DNA from 3 places in the Sinomonas sp. B1-1 genome. Region 3 is predicted to be linked to each of the others. Evidence: riboswitches for the same ligand, from Rfam matches in the RefSeq annotation. Region 3 holds a riboswitch; each other region holds the start of a gene.

Region 1 (4,268 bases), on a different contig from region 3:
GGGAGACGCCGCGGGGTCTTCATGCCCTCATGAGAGCAGAATCGGGACAAGGCGGCAGAAGTTATCCACACCCCCTCATCGACTGCTCCGCAAGTGTCGTTTTGAGGCCCCAGAACGACACTTACGGAGCAGTCGATGGACCGGGGAGGACGCCGAGGCGCGCCAGACGACGTCGCGCGGCCGCCTCACTCGGCGACATCGGGTCGAGGGCCCGACCCACGACGGCGAGGGTCGCCTTCGCGGCGCCCGTCACCGGGAGCGGCACCGGCCCGAGGCGGGGCCGCTCGAGCCCCAGCAGGTCCAGGTGCCGCTGGGGCATCCCCGACACCACCGCGTTGAACAGCACGGCGTAGCCCGGGCGCAGCAGCGGGTCGAGCGGCGGCCGGCGCAGGAACGAGACCACATCGGCCAGGCGCGGTCCGCCGGCAAGCTGCCCTGCGGCGTCGTACGCCTCCATCCGCTCGACGAGGGCGGACGCGGTGCGCGGCGGGTCGGCCACCCCCATGAGCTCCCCGGCCGCGGCCCACTCCCCCACGTAGCGGTCCGCACCCCCGGGAACCGGCCCGGCAAGCAATTCGTACGCCCGCAGGAACGCATCCGTGAAGGCGAGGTGGACCCACTCGGCCAGTGTGGGGTCATTGGCGGAGTAGTGCTCGTGCGTGCCGTGGCCCGTGACGAACTCCCCCTCCACGGGCACGTGCCGCTTCCGCACCCACGCGCACGCACGGCGGGCGGCCGCGGTGTCCCCGTAGGTGACGGTGAAGATCCAGCGGATCGTGCCGGCGAGCCGTGCAAGGGGGTCGGCGCGGTAGTTCGAGTGCTCCACGACGCCGGCGAGCACACCCGGGTGCAGGGCCTGCGTGAGAAGGGCGCGGATGCCGGCGGCGATGGGCGTCATGCCCCCGTGGACGGCCCAGACCGCGGAGCCAGGCGCGAAGTACCCCGCGTCGTCGCCCTCCTCGAGGGCTTCCTCCCACGCCAGGTTCCCCTCGGACTGGCCTGAGAAGGTCGTCAGGAGGCGGCGCCGCAACGGGCCGATGAGCGTGTCGTTGAGACCGGTGGTCACCCACCCAGCGTACCGGCGGGTTGGCTGGCCGGGGCCCCCTCCGCTTGGGGGAGCCGGGGCCCCGGCTGCCTGGCGCTGATGCGCCGTCGGTCTACTTTGCCCAGTACACGTGGTTGGTCAGGGGGACGAACTCCTCCGGATCCGAGACGCTGACCACCTCGCCGATCAGGATGACGTGGTCCCCCGCGTCCACCCGCTGCCAGAGGCGACACTCGAGGTGCGGGACGTCGTCGGCCACAATCGGCGAGCCCAGCGTCCCGGGCCCCCAGGCCAGTCCCGCGAACTTGTCCGTCCCCTTCGCCGCGAACCGCGCCACGAGGTCCCGGTGGGACTCGGACAGGATGTGCACGGCGTAGTTGTCGGTGCGGTTCCAGATCTCGAATGAGCTCGACTTCTTGTCCACCGCCCACGAGACGAGCGGCGGGTCGAGGCTGATCGACGTGAACGAGTTGCTCACGAGGCCTGCGATCGCGCCGCCGTCCGAGGTGGTGATGACGGCGATGCCCGTGGCCCAGTGCCCCATGGCGCGGCGCAGGTCCGCGCCCGTCACGAGGTCGAGGGGTGTCGCTGTCATGGGCTCCTCCAGCTAGTCGGCCGGACGCCCACGGTTCGCAGGCGCCGTACTTGCCGCGGATGGCCACCGCGGCCGGATCTTCATCTGGGGCACCCCACTACGGGAGAGGGTTGCCGCCCGGCCAGCCAGAGCTTCGCGCCGGGACTCTTGATCCTGTCCTTCACAGTACGGAAGGGATCCACCGGTCGTCCAACGTATCCGCGGGCGGTGGAAACACGCGGACACATTGTCATTTGTTACGCGCGCCCCGACGTCTGGTTTTGCACGGCGGGCCTTCTTTACGTGAAATGTGAAGTGACCATCCCGAGCGGCTGAGAGATCTGGCTCCGTGACGCCGCAGCAACCATGGCCCCCGCAGGGGCCACAGGTGCTACCGCCAGAACCGATGGAGATGCACATGCCTTCTGCCCTGGCCCAGCCGACTTCCGAGGCGCCCCACCGCGGTTCCGCCCTCGCCGCGCCCCGCGCCGCCTCGCTGGAGTTCCGCGGCGTCGCCCAGTCCTTCGCCGCCCGCCGCGGCCGTGGCACCGGGACGGGCGCGCACGACGGCGTGACCCACGTCCTGCGCGACGTCGACCTCGCGCTCGCCCCGGGTGAGATCGTGGCCCTGCTGGGCCCGAGCGGCTCGGGAAAGTCCACGCTGCTGCGCATCGCCGCCGGGCTCGACGCGCCCGCGGCTGGGGAACTGCTCGTGGGCGGCCAGCCGAGCAGCGGCATCTCGCCCCTGTGCGCCGTCGGCTTCCAGGAGCCCCGGCTCCTGCCCTGGCTGAGCGTGCACGACAACGTGGCCCTGGGCCTGCCCAAGGGGACCGAGAAGCGCGAGGGGCGCGCCGCCGTCGACCGCCTCCTGGCCCTCGTGGGCCTGACCCACTGCGCGGCGTACCGCCCAGGCGAGATCTCCGGCGGCATGGCCCAGCGGGCCTCGCTGGCCCGTGCCCTGGCCCGGCGCCCCGGCGTGCTGCTCCTGGACGAGCCGTTCGGCGCCCTCGATGCGCTCACCCGCCTGAAGATGCAGGACCTCCTCCTGCGCGTCCACGAGGCCGAGCCCACCACGGTCCTGCTCGTGACCCACGACGTCGACGAGGCGCTCCAGCTCGCCGACCGCGTCGTGGTGCTCGGCTCCGAGGACGGCGTGCCCGGCGCAACGATCCAGCACGTCCTCGACGTCCCGGGCGAGCGCCCCCGCGACCGCGCCGACGCCGAACTCGCCCGCCTCCGCGGCACCCTCCTGTCCACGCTCGGCGTGGACACGCACCACCACTGACCCTCCCCCGCACGTCCACCCGCACCCCGCACCCGCACGAAGAGGTTCCCCATGCCTGCCCTGAACCAGTCCCGCACCGCCGCGTTCCGCACCGCCGCGTCCCGCCGCTCCTTCCTCGCCCTCGGCCTCGGCGCCGCCGCCCTGGGCCTGAGCGCGTGCGCCGGCGAGGGCTCCGGCGGCTCGGCGCCCGCGGCGAAGGCGGCCGGGACGCTGAACATCGACTGGGCCACCTACAACCCGCTGTCCATCGTCATCAAGGAGAAGGGCTGGCTCGAGGAGGCCCTCAAGCCCTCGGGCGTCGGCGTGAACTGGGTCCAGTCCGCCGGATCGAACAAGGCCAACGAGGCCCTGCGCGCCGGGGCGATCGACGTCGGCTCCACTGCCGGCTCCGCGGCGCTCCTGGCCCGCGCGAACGGCTCGCCGATCAAGGCGATCAGCCTCTACTCCCAGCCCGAATGGGCCGCGCTGGTGGTCGGCAAGGACTCGAAGATCGCCTCCGTCGCGGACCTCAGGGGCAAGCAGGTCGCCGCGACCAAGGGCACGGACCCCTACTTCTTCCTCCTCCAGGCGCTCGAGGCCAACGGGCTCAAGCAGGCCGACGTCACGGTCCAGAACCTCCAGCACGCGGACGGCCGCACGGCCCTCGAGAACGGCTCCGTCGAGGCGTGGAGCGGCCTCGACCCGATCATGGCGGCCGCCGAGCAGAACGGCGCGAAGCTGCTCTACCGCAACATCGACTTCAACACCTACGGCTTCCTCAACGCCACCGAGTCCTTCCTCAAGGACCGGCCGGAGCAGGCGCAGACTGTCGTGGACACCTACGAGAAGGCCCGCGGCTGGGCTGCGGCGAACCTCGAGGAGACCACCTCGATCCTCGCCAAGGCGGCCAACATCTCCGATGCGGTCGCCGGGAAGGTCATCAAGGAGCGCACTCGGCTGGCCATCAACCCGGTCCCGGGCGAGACGCAGCTCGCGGTCCTGAAGAAGGTCGGCCCGATCTTCGTCGCCTCCGGCGATGTCTCCGGGCAGGACAAGATCGACACGGCCCTCGCCTCGCTCCTCGAGCCGAGCTTCGCGTCCAAGGCAGCCAAGTGAGCACCGCCTCCTCCGGGACCCGGCCCGAGGCTGAGGCGACGCACGACGCCGCGGAGGCGCCCGCCGTCGTGCGCGGCACCCTGCGCCGGGGTTCCCAGGGCGACGCGGCCGGCGGGCTCAAGCGCGCGGCGATCGGCGCCGTCGTGCCCCTGGTCCTGCTCGCGCTGTGGCAATGGTCCACCTCGGCGGGGCTGTTCAGCGCGGTCCAGCTGCCGGCGCCGGGCGCGGTGCTCGCTGCCGGGGCGGAGCTCGCGGGCCGCGGGGAGCTG
Region 2 (4,268 bases), on a different contig from region 3:
AGCTGGCCGATGAACCCGTCCACCTCGTTGAGGCGGTCAGCATGGCTGATGATGTGCCCGAGGGCTGCGAAGAGCTTGTCCCGCTGCGCGCCCATCGCGACGGGGAACATCTCCCGGACCTCGGGGTGGGTCGCGAACAGGTGCGAGTAGAAGTACAGCGGAACGTCGTCCCCGAGCGAGGCCGCCATCGACCATGTCCGCTTCAGCGCGCTCGAGTCCACGCGGCCGTCCCTTCTGCGCCTAGCGCGCACGTCTGCCCCGGGGGGCTGTCTCTTGCGTCTGCCACCCCCCTGGCAGGTACCGCCTGAAGCAACCTACTATGCATGGCGCGTGTGGTTCCACTCGAAACATGGCGGCCGTTCTGTCAAGCCCGGCCCGCAGCTGGCGTGCCCGACGACGCGCGGCGCTGCTCGGCGCCGTTCAGCGGGCGGCCGCGCGCAGGGCCTGCCCGAGGTCCCCGATGAGGTCCCCGACGTCCTCGAGCCCCACCGAGAGCCGCACCACGCCGTCGCTCAGCCCGATCGCGGCGCGGCCCTCGGGGCCCATGGCCCGGTGCGTCGTCGTGGCAGGGTGCGTGATGAGGGACTTGGCGTCCCCGAGGTTGTTGGAGATGTCGATGACGCTGAGCGCGTTGAGGAAGCGGAACGCGGCCTCCTTGCCCTGGCCCTCGGGGGCGCCGAGCTCGAAGGTGATCACGGAGCCGCCGGCCCTCATCTGCTTGCGGGCGAGCTCGTACTGCGGGTGCGAGCGCAAGTGCGGGTACTTGACCCAGCTGATGTCCGACTGCGCCTCGAGCCATTCCGCGATCGCGAGGGCGTTGGCGGAGGAGTGCCGCACCCGCAGCCCCATCGTCTCGAGGCCCTTGGTGAGCACCCAGGCGTTGAAGGCCGACAGGGCCGGCCCGGTGTGCCGCATGAGGTGCCTGACGGGGCCGTCGATGAACTCCTTCGTGCCGAGGACGGCGCCGCCGAGCACGCGCCCCTGTCCGTCGATGTGCTTCGTCCCGGAGTACACGATGACGTCGGCGCCGAAGTCCAGACTGCGCTGGAGCAGGGGCGTGGCGAAGACGTTGTCGACGACGACCTTGGCTCCCGCTGCATGCGCGAGGTCGGCCACGGCCTGGATGTCCACGATCTCCTGCATCGGGTTCGAGGGCGACTCGAAGAACACGGCCGTGGTGGGCACCGAGAGGGCCTCGCGCCACTGGTCCAGGTCAGGGCCGTCCACGAACACGGCCTCGACGCCCCAGCGGGGCAGGATCTCGTTGAGGATCACGAAGCACGAGCCGAACAGGCTCCTGGCCGCCACCACGCGGTCTCCCGCGCCGAGCAGGGCGCCCAGGGCCGTGAACACCGCCGACATGCCGGAGGCGGTCGCGAAGCATGCCTCGGTGCCTTCGAGGAGGCGCAGGCGCTCCTGGAAGGTGGCGACGGAGGGGTTCCCGTAGCGGGAGTAGACGAAGCGCTCGTCCTCGCCGGTGAAGGCCCGCTCGGCGGCCTCCGCCGAGTCGTAGACGAAGCCCGAGTTCAGGAAGACGGCCTCGGAGGTTTCCTGGAAGTTGGTGCGGAGGAGCCCGCCGCGCACGGCCTGGGTGTCTTCGCTCCAACCGACCGATAGATTGTGGTTGGTGTCAAACGTCACGAAAGTACTTAGTCCTGTCCCAGATTGGTCGGCAGCCCGCGGTTCTTCCACCCGTTCACGGTGCGGTGGCCGTCGGGGCCCGGGTGTCCCTCGAAGCCTTCGAGGATGTTGTAGGCCGTGAAGCCGAGGTTGGCGGCCACCTCCGCGGCGGCGACGGAGCGGTTGCCCGAACGGCACAGGAACACGAGCTCGGTGCTGCCCGGCTCAGGGGCCTGGAGCGTCAGCTCCATCACGAAGTCCGGGTTGGGGATGCCTCCGGCGAAGACCCAGGGGATGAAGAGCGGGTCGTTCTCGGTGGCCTTGGTGTCGGGGATCCCGATGTGGGCCCACTCTTCCTCGGTGCGGACGTCCACCAGGACGGCGCCGTCCTTGAGCTTCTCCCACGCCTCGAGCGGGTCGATGTCGCCCGCGTAGCTCACGCGTGGCCCTCGCCCTCGTACTCGAGCCCCTCGACGGCGGAGGCCACGGCGGCGTCCGCTCGGGCCACGGCATGCGGGAGGATCACGGCCTGCGCCACGATCACCTCGGAGCCGTTGAAGGTCGCGGCCGGGCTGCCGTGCAGTACGTACCCGTCCGCGAGAGCCTGGGAGATGCGGGCGCAGAACTCGCGCGTGTCCGGGCCCGTGAGGAGGCGGTAGGCGAGCTTCGCCTCGGCGGCCCCGGAAGGAGCCGCGGGATCGTTCAGCGGTGTGGTCTCAGCCGGCTCTGTCACGGTCTCGGACATGGGGCTCCTTCGGGCTTTGCTCTCGATCAACGAACGCCGAGTACTCACCTGAGGCACCCCGCCGAACGGAGGGTTGCCGGCCAGCTAGTCAGGGCTTCCCACTGGCGCTCATTACTCTGCGTTGAACGTAGCACGCGGGCATGGGGCCAGCCATGGCCCGGCGGTAACGATTGGCAACATGCCACGGGCGGCGCCACGGGGGTCAGCTTGCTGCCCGCAGCGGTTCAGATCGCCTCCGAGCGGGTAATGTGCGCCCCGTGGACGAGAACTACGAAGTCATCGTGGTCGGCGGAGGGTTCGCGGGCGTCGCAGCCGCGCGCGAGCTCGGGCGCAAGGGCGTGCGGGTCCTCCTGATCGACAAGAACCCCTACCACCAATTCCAGCCCCTGCTCTACCAGGTGGCGACTGTCCAGCTCGGCGTCTCGGAGGTCGCCCGGTCCCTGCGCGACATCTTCCGGAGCCAGCCGAACGTGCGCGTGCTGGTCGCGGAAGTGACCGGCGTCGACCCGGCCGCGAAGCGCGTGACCACCTCGGACGGCAGGACCTACGAGGGCCGCTTCCTGGTCCTGGCCTCCGGCGCCGAGGCCAACTTCTTCAACACCCCGGGCGCCGAGGAGGGGACGTATCCGCTCTACTCGGTTGAGGACGCCGTGGGCCTCGGCAGCTCCTTCTCGAACATCCTCGAGGAGGCCGACCGGGTCGACGACAGCTCGGAGCTGCACTTCGTGGTGATCGGCGGCGGCCCCACCGGCGTCGAGACCGCGGGCGCCATGGCGGAGACCGTGAAGTATGTCCTCCCGGGCTACTTCTCCCAGCGCCTCGCCTCCCGCTGCCGCGTGCACCTCGTGGACATGCTCCCGAACGTGCTCCCCCCGTTCTCCGACAAGTCCAAGGAGTACGCACGACGGCGCCTGTCCGGCATGGGCGTCCAGCTGCACCTCGGCGTGCCGGTCAAGGAGATCACCCCGGACACGGTGGTGCTCAACGACGGTACCGGGATCCCCGCCGACCTGGTGGTCTGGGCCGGCGGCCTCAAGGCCGGGCCGGTCGTGGCGGGCTCGGGCCTACCCCAGGGCCGCGGCGGCAGGATCGACGTCAACGAGGACCTCACCGCCCCAGGGGTCGAGGGGGTGTACGTCCTCGGCGACGCCGCGAACATGACCGATGACAAGGGCAACAAGCTCCCGCAGCTCGGCTCCTGTGCGCTGCAGGCCGGGGGCTGGGCCGCGAAGAACATCCTCGCCGACATCGAGGGCCGCCCGCGCGAGCCGTTCCACTACTCGGACAAGGGCTACATGGCCATGGTGGGCCGCGGCGCCGCGGTCGCCGAGGTCGGTCCCGGTCCGGATCGGAAGGTCCTCGCGGGCCCCCTCGCGTTCCTCGCCTGGCTCGGCGTGCACGTTTTCCTGCTCTCGGGCAGCCTGCAGAAGGTCCGCGCCCTGGCGACCTGGCCCAGCGACTACATCAGCCACCGCCGCTCGTTCGTGGTCCTGAGCCGCCCGGACAAGCCGCGGGCGTAGCAGGGCCCCGGTGTAGCGGGGAACGGGCGCACGACGGCGCCGGGTCGCCTCGGTGACCCGGCGCCGTCGTGCGTGCCGCTGCCTCAGCGCACGGCCTGCGCCTCGGCGAGGATCGCGTCGATCTGGCCCGAGGCCTCCTTCATGCCCTCCTCCATGCCCATCTCGGCCATGCGCTCGAGCTGCTCGAGGGAGCGGAAGGCCGAGACCGTCGTCATGCGCGTCCCGGTGCCTGCCTCCTCGAAGGTGACCGTGAACGTCGCGCTGTCCTCGGGGTCGAGCGGGGAGCCGTCCTCGTTGGCGAAGCCGTCCTCGATCTCGAGCCGGTCGTGCGGGCTGATGGCGAGGAACCGCCACCACCCGTAGGCCTTCTCGCCGTCGGGGCC
Region 3 (4,268 bases):
ACGCCCCTGCACCGGCCGTGGGTCACCGAGGCACGCCGCCGCATCACGGCCAGCGGCGACCCCCTCGCGCGCGAGCACCTGCGCCTGCTCACCACGCTCGTGCAGCCGCAGGGGTTCATCGCCGACTCGCTCACGCCCACGCCCGAGCGGGGGGACTCGTTCGCCGATGCGCTCGACGCCGTCGCCGCAGTCCCGGGCGAGCTGTGGCTGCGCGACCTCGGCTACCTCGAGCGCCGCAAGCCGACGGGGACCATCCTCGCCACGCTCGAGGAGCTCCGTGCGGACATCGACGCCGCCGTGCCCCGCATCGTCGCGGCGCTGCGCTGGTACTGGGCGACCGCCGTCGAGCCCTACTGGCCGAGGCTGCGCTCGGTCCTGCTCGCGGACATCGACTCCCGTCTGGATGAGCTCTCGCACTACGGCATCCAGGAGGTCTTCAAGACACTCCACCCGAGCGTGCGCCCCACCGAGACGGGCCTCGAGATCACGCGCGGCTGCGAGGCCACGGACCTGCCCGAGCCGGGCAGCGGCCTCATCCTCGTGCCCAATGCGTTCGTGTGGCCGAACACGCTGGTGCTCAACATCGCCCCGTTCGTGCCGACCATCACCTACGCGCCCCGGGGCGTCGGGCGGCTGTGGGAGGCCACGCGCGAGACGCGCGAGTCCCCCATCTCGCGGCTTCTCGGGCGGACGCGCGCGCAGATCCTCGCCCAGCTCGACGTCCCGATGACGACGACGCAGCTCGCCTGCGCGCTCGACCTCGCCGCCGGGACGGTCAACGCGCATCTCAAGGTGCTCGCGGAGTCGGGGCTGACCGAGCCGGTGCGCGCCGGGCGGGAGGTGTTCTACCAGCGCGGCCGCGTGGGCGAGGAGCTCCTGGCCCGCGCCTGATCCTGTTGTGGGGTCATGTCCCTGCGTTGAGGGGTCATGTCCCTGCCTTGAGGGGTCATATCTCTAGAGAGCGGATTCCTTTTCTTAGAGACATGACCCCTCAACCTCCGGACCGGGGCCTGAGAGGCTAGGGATGTGACCCCACAAGGAGGGGCTATCTAGCAGGCGGAGGCTGGGACCCCGGCCGTCGCCTCGCCGATGCTGTGCAGCGCGACCGGGGAGACGCCGTTGACGAACCAGTCCCCCAGCCCGCGCGCCTTGAACGCCACGGGGTTGTGCGTCGCGACCGTGCGCGCGTTGCGCCAGTGGCGGTCCAGCGCCTTGCCCCGGGACACCGCGGAGGCGCCGGCCGTGTCGAAGAGCTGCTGCGCGGCGTCGATCACCAGCGGCGGCACGGCCACCTGGGCGAGGTCGACGGCGACCGCTCCCCGCGCGTAGCGGTCCTCGGCGCTCGCGTCGGGTCCCAGCGCGAGGGCGTCATCGAGCTCGCGGGCGGCCGCGAGCACCGACGACTCCGCAGCGAACGACTTCGCGGCGAGCTGCCCGACGAGGTTCAGGATGAGCGGATCCTCGCGGAACAGCTGGCCCGAGCCCGTGGAGAACGTGCGGGTCCGCTTCGCGACGAGCGACGACGCGTCCCGCACCACGGCCTTGCCGATCCCTGCGAGGACGGACAGGAGCATGAGCTGCAGGAACGCCGGCTCGTGGGTGGTGGACTCGGTGCGCGGCACGGTGTCCTCGGCGGGGATCGGGACCTCGCGGAACACCGCCGTCCCCGTACCAGTCATCTGCTGGCCGAATCCGTCCCAGTCGTCGCGGATCTCGACGCCGGCGTGCCGGGTCGGGGCGATCGCGTACAGCCGGGAGCGCTCGCCCTCGGGGGACGCCATCACGGCCACGTAGTCGGCGAAGATCGTGCCGGTCGTGTAGTACTTCTCGCCCGTGAGGAGGTACCCGCGGTCGCCCGCGGGCACGAGCCTGGTCGCGACCGTGCCGAGGGCGTTGCCGGCCCGCTCAGTCGCGGCGTTGCCGAAGATCACGCCGTCGACGACGCGGCCGAACCACCGCGCGCGGAACGCGTCGTCCTGGAGCGAGATCGTCTCGACGAACGCGAAGTGGGAGCGCAGCAGGTGCGCCACCGACGAGTCCGCGGCGGCGAGGTCGATGAGCAGCCGCACGAGGGTCTCGACGGAGGCCCCGAAGCCCCCATATGCGACCGGAACCCGGAGGCGGCCGAACCCGGCCTCCTTGAGCCACTCGACCTGCTCGAAGGGCAGCGTCCGGCCCAGTTCGCGCTCCAAGGCACCCTCGGCAATGCGGTCGAAGACCGGTGCGAAGCGCTCGGCGAGCTCGGCGTACGAGGCACCGCCCGGCGTCGTGCGTCCCATGCGTGCATCCCCTCTCCGGCGGGCCATCGGCGGGCGCACGCCGTCGAACAGTATTCGGCGCCAGCCAGCCGAGCGCGAGTGTGACGAAATAATTTGCCTCGTTACGGCCCCTCTGGCGACAATCGGAAGGACCATCCCGAGCGGCCGAGAGATCTGGATCTGTGACGCCGCAGCAACCATTGCCCCCAAATGCCGGAACAACGGCCGGAGCCAAAGGTGCTACTGCCAGAAGCGATGGTGAGCGATCAGGCCACATCCTGCGCTGCACGTCGCGCCCGAGTTCCAAGGAGCGCAGCATGACCGACCACCGCATCGACTTCGAGACCCCGCTGAAGTTCGCGTACTGGGTGCCCAACGTCTCGGGCGGCCTCGTCGTCTCGACCATCGAGCAGCGCACCAACTGGGAGTTCGAGTACAACAAGAAGCTCGCCCGCATCGCGGAGGACTCCGGCTTCGAGTACGCGCTGACCCAGACCCGCTACGCCGCGAGCTACGGCGCGGACAAGCAGCACGAGGCGACCTCGTTCAGCCTCGCCCTCCTCGGCGCGACCGAGCGGCTCAAGGTCATCTCCGCCGTGCACCCCGGCATGTGGCACCCGGGTGTCCTCGCCAAGTTCATCATCACCGCGGACCACCTCTCCGGCGGCCGCGCGGCCGTGAACATCGTCTCCGGTTGGCTCAAGGACGAGTTCGTGAACTTCGGCCTGCCGTGGCTCGAGCACGACGAGCGCTACGTGCGCACCGAGGAGTTCATCAACGTGCTCCGCGGCCTGTGGACCCAGAAGGGCTACTCGCAGTCGGGGAAGTACTACAACATCAAGGACTTCACCCTCAGCCCGGCCCCGCTGGACATCCCGGGCCGGGCACACCCCGAGATCTTCTTCGGCGGCAACTCGACGGCCGCACAGGCCGCCGCGGGGCGCACCGCGGACTGGTACTTCTCCAACGGCCGCGACCTCGAGCCGTTCAAGGACAACATCCGCGGCGTCCTGGCCGCCGCGCAGGACGGTCGGACCGCCCCCGCCGCCCCGCGTTTCGGCCTCAACGGCTTCGTGATTGCCCGCGACACGGAGAAGGAGGCCCAGGACACCCTCCGCGAGATCATCGCCAAGGCGCACAAGCCGGCCGTCGAGGGCTTCGCGGCCGCCGTCAAGGAGGCCGGCCAGTCCACGAAGGACGGCAAGGGAATGTGGGAGGACTCCACGTTCGAGGACCTCGTCCAGTACAACGACGGCTTCCGCACCAAGCTCATCGGCACCCCCGAGCAGATCGCCGAGCGGATCGTCGAGTACAAGAAGATCGGCGTGAACCTCTTCCTCACCGGCTACCTGCACTTCCAGGAGGAGGTCGAAGCGTTCGGCCGCGACGTCCTCCCGATCGTCCGCGAGCTCGAGGCGGACCTAGCTCGGAAGAACGGCACGGAGCTGCGCACGGACCTGCTGCCGGTGACGAGCTTCCAGGCTGCCGGGGCGAACGCCTGATGGCCGAGCGCCAGTTCGGGTTCCGCACCCGCGCCCTGCACGCCGGCGGCACGCCCGACGCCGAGCACGGCGCCCGGGCGGTGCCCATCTACCAGTCCACCTCGTTCGTGTTCAAGGACTCGGACGACGCCGCGAACCTCTTCGCGCTGCAGAAGTACGGCAACATCTACTCCCGCATCGGCAACCCCACGGTCGCGGCATTCGAGGAGCGCATCGCGTCCCTCGAGGGCGGCCTCGGAGCGGTCGCGACGAGCTCGGGCATGGCCGCGGAATTCATCACGTTCGCCGCGCTGACCCAGGCCGGGGACCACATCGTCGCCTCCTCCAAGCTCTACGGCGGCACGATCACACAGCTCGACGTGACCCTGCGCCGCTTCGGGGTCGAGACCACGTTCGTGGACTCGACCGACCCCGCCGCGTTCAAGGCCGCCCTGCGCGAGAACACGAAGGCCGTCTACACCGAGGTGGTGGCCAACCCCTCGGGCGACATCGCCGACGTCGCCGGCCT

What was found. A riboswitch is a leader RNA that binds a small molecule or an ion and turns the genes downstream of it on or off. The one in region 3 is predicted to bind S-adenosylmethionine.
Region 1: linked by a shared signal. The riboswitch ahead of ACQ5BE_RS18110 (flavin reductase family protein) and the one ahead of sfnG (dimethylsulfone monooxygenase SfnG) in region 3 are both predicted to bind S-adenosylmethionine.
Region 2: linked by a shared signal. The riboswitch ahead of ACQ5BE_RS17800 (DUF1737 domain-containing protein) and the one ahead of sfnG (dimethylsulfone monooxygenase SfnG) in region 3 are both predicted to bind S-adenosylmethionine.

What each region holds. Positions count from the first base shown of each region.
Region 1 is NZ_JBCHVF010000017.1:2,783-7,050, reverse strand. It holds gene ACQ5BE_RS18120 (hypothetical protein) at 1-23, opposite strand, end outside; gene ACQ5BE_RS18115 (oxygenase MpaB family protein) at 122-1,066, opposite strand; gene ACQ5BE_RS18110 (flavin reductase family protein) at 1,158-1,640, opposite strand; SAM riboswitch class IV at 1,682-1,793, opposite strand; SAM riboswitch class I at 1,936-2,032, shown strand; gene ACQ5BE_RS18105 (ABC transporter ATP-binding protein) at 2,038-2,904, shown strand; gene ACQ5BE_RS18100 (aliphatic sulfonate ABC transporter substrate-binding protein) at 2,956-3,999, shown strand; gene ACQ5BE_RS18095 (ABC transporter permease) at 4,080-4,268, shown strand, end outside.
Region 2 is NZ_JBCHVF010000016.1:41,635-45,902, forward strand. It holds gene ACQ5BE_RS17785 (globin domain-containing protein) at 1-221, opposite strand, end outside; gene ACQ5BE_RS17790 (O-succinylhomoserine sulfhydrylase) at 421-1,641, opposite strand; gene ACQ5BE_RS17795 (rhodanese-like domain-containing protein) at 1,650-2,060, opposite strand; gene ACQ5BE_RS17800 (DUF1737 domain-containing protein) at 2,057-2,365, opposite strand; SAM riboswitch class IV at 2,373-2,481, opposite strand; gene ACQ5BE_RS17805 (NAD(P)/FAD-dependent oxidoreductase) at 2,623-3,885, shown strand; gene ACQ5BE_RS17810 (SRPBCC family protein) at 3,969-4,268, opposite strand, start outside.
Region 3 is NZ_JBCHVF010000015.1:96,207-100,474, reverse strand. It holds gene ACQ5BE_RS17570 (ArsR/SmtB family transcription factor) at 1-891, shown strand, start outside; gene ACQ5BE_RS17565 (acyl-CoA dehydrogenase family protein) at 1,050-2,279, opposite strand; SAM riboswitch class I at 2,408-2,520, shown strand; gene sfnG (dimethylsulfone monooxygenase SfnG) at 2,576-3,760, shown strand; gene ACQ5BE_RS17555 (O-acetylhomoserine aminocarboxypropyltransferase/cysteine synthase family protein) at 3,760-4,268, shown strand, end outside.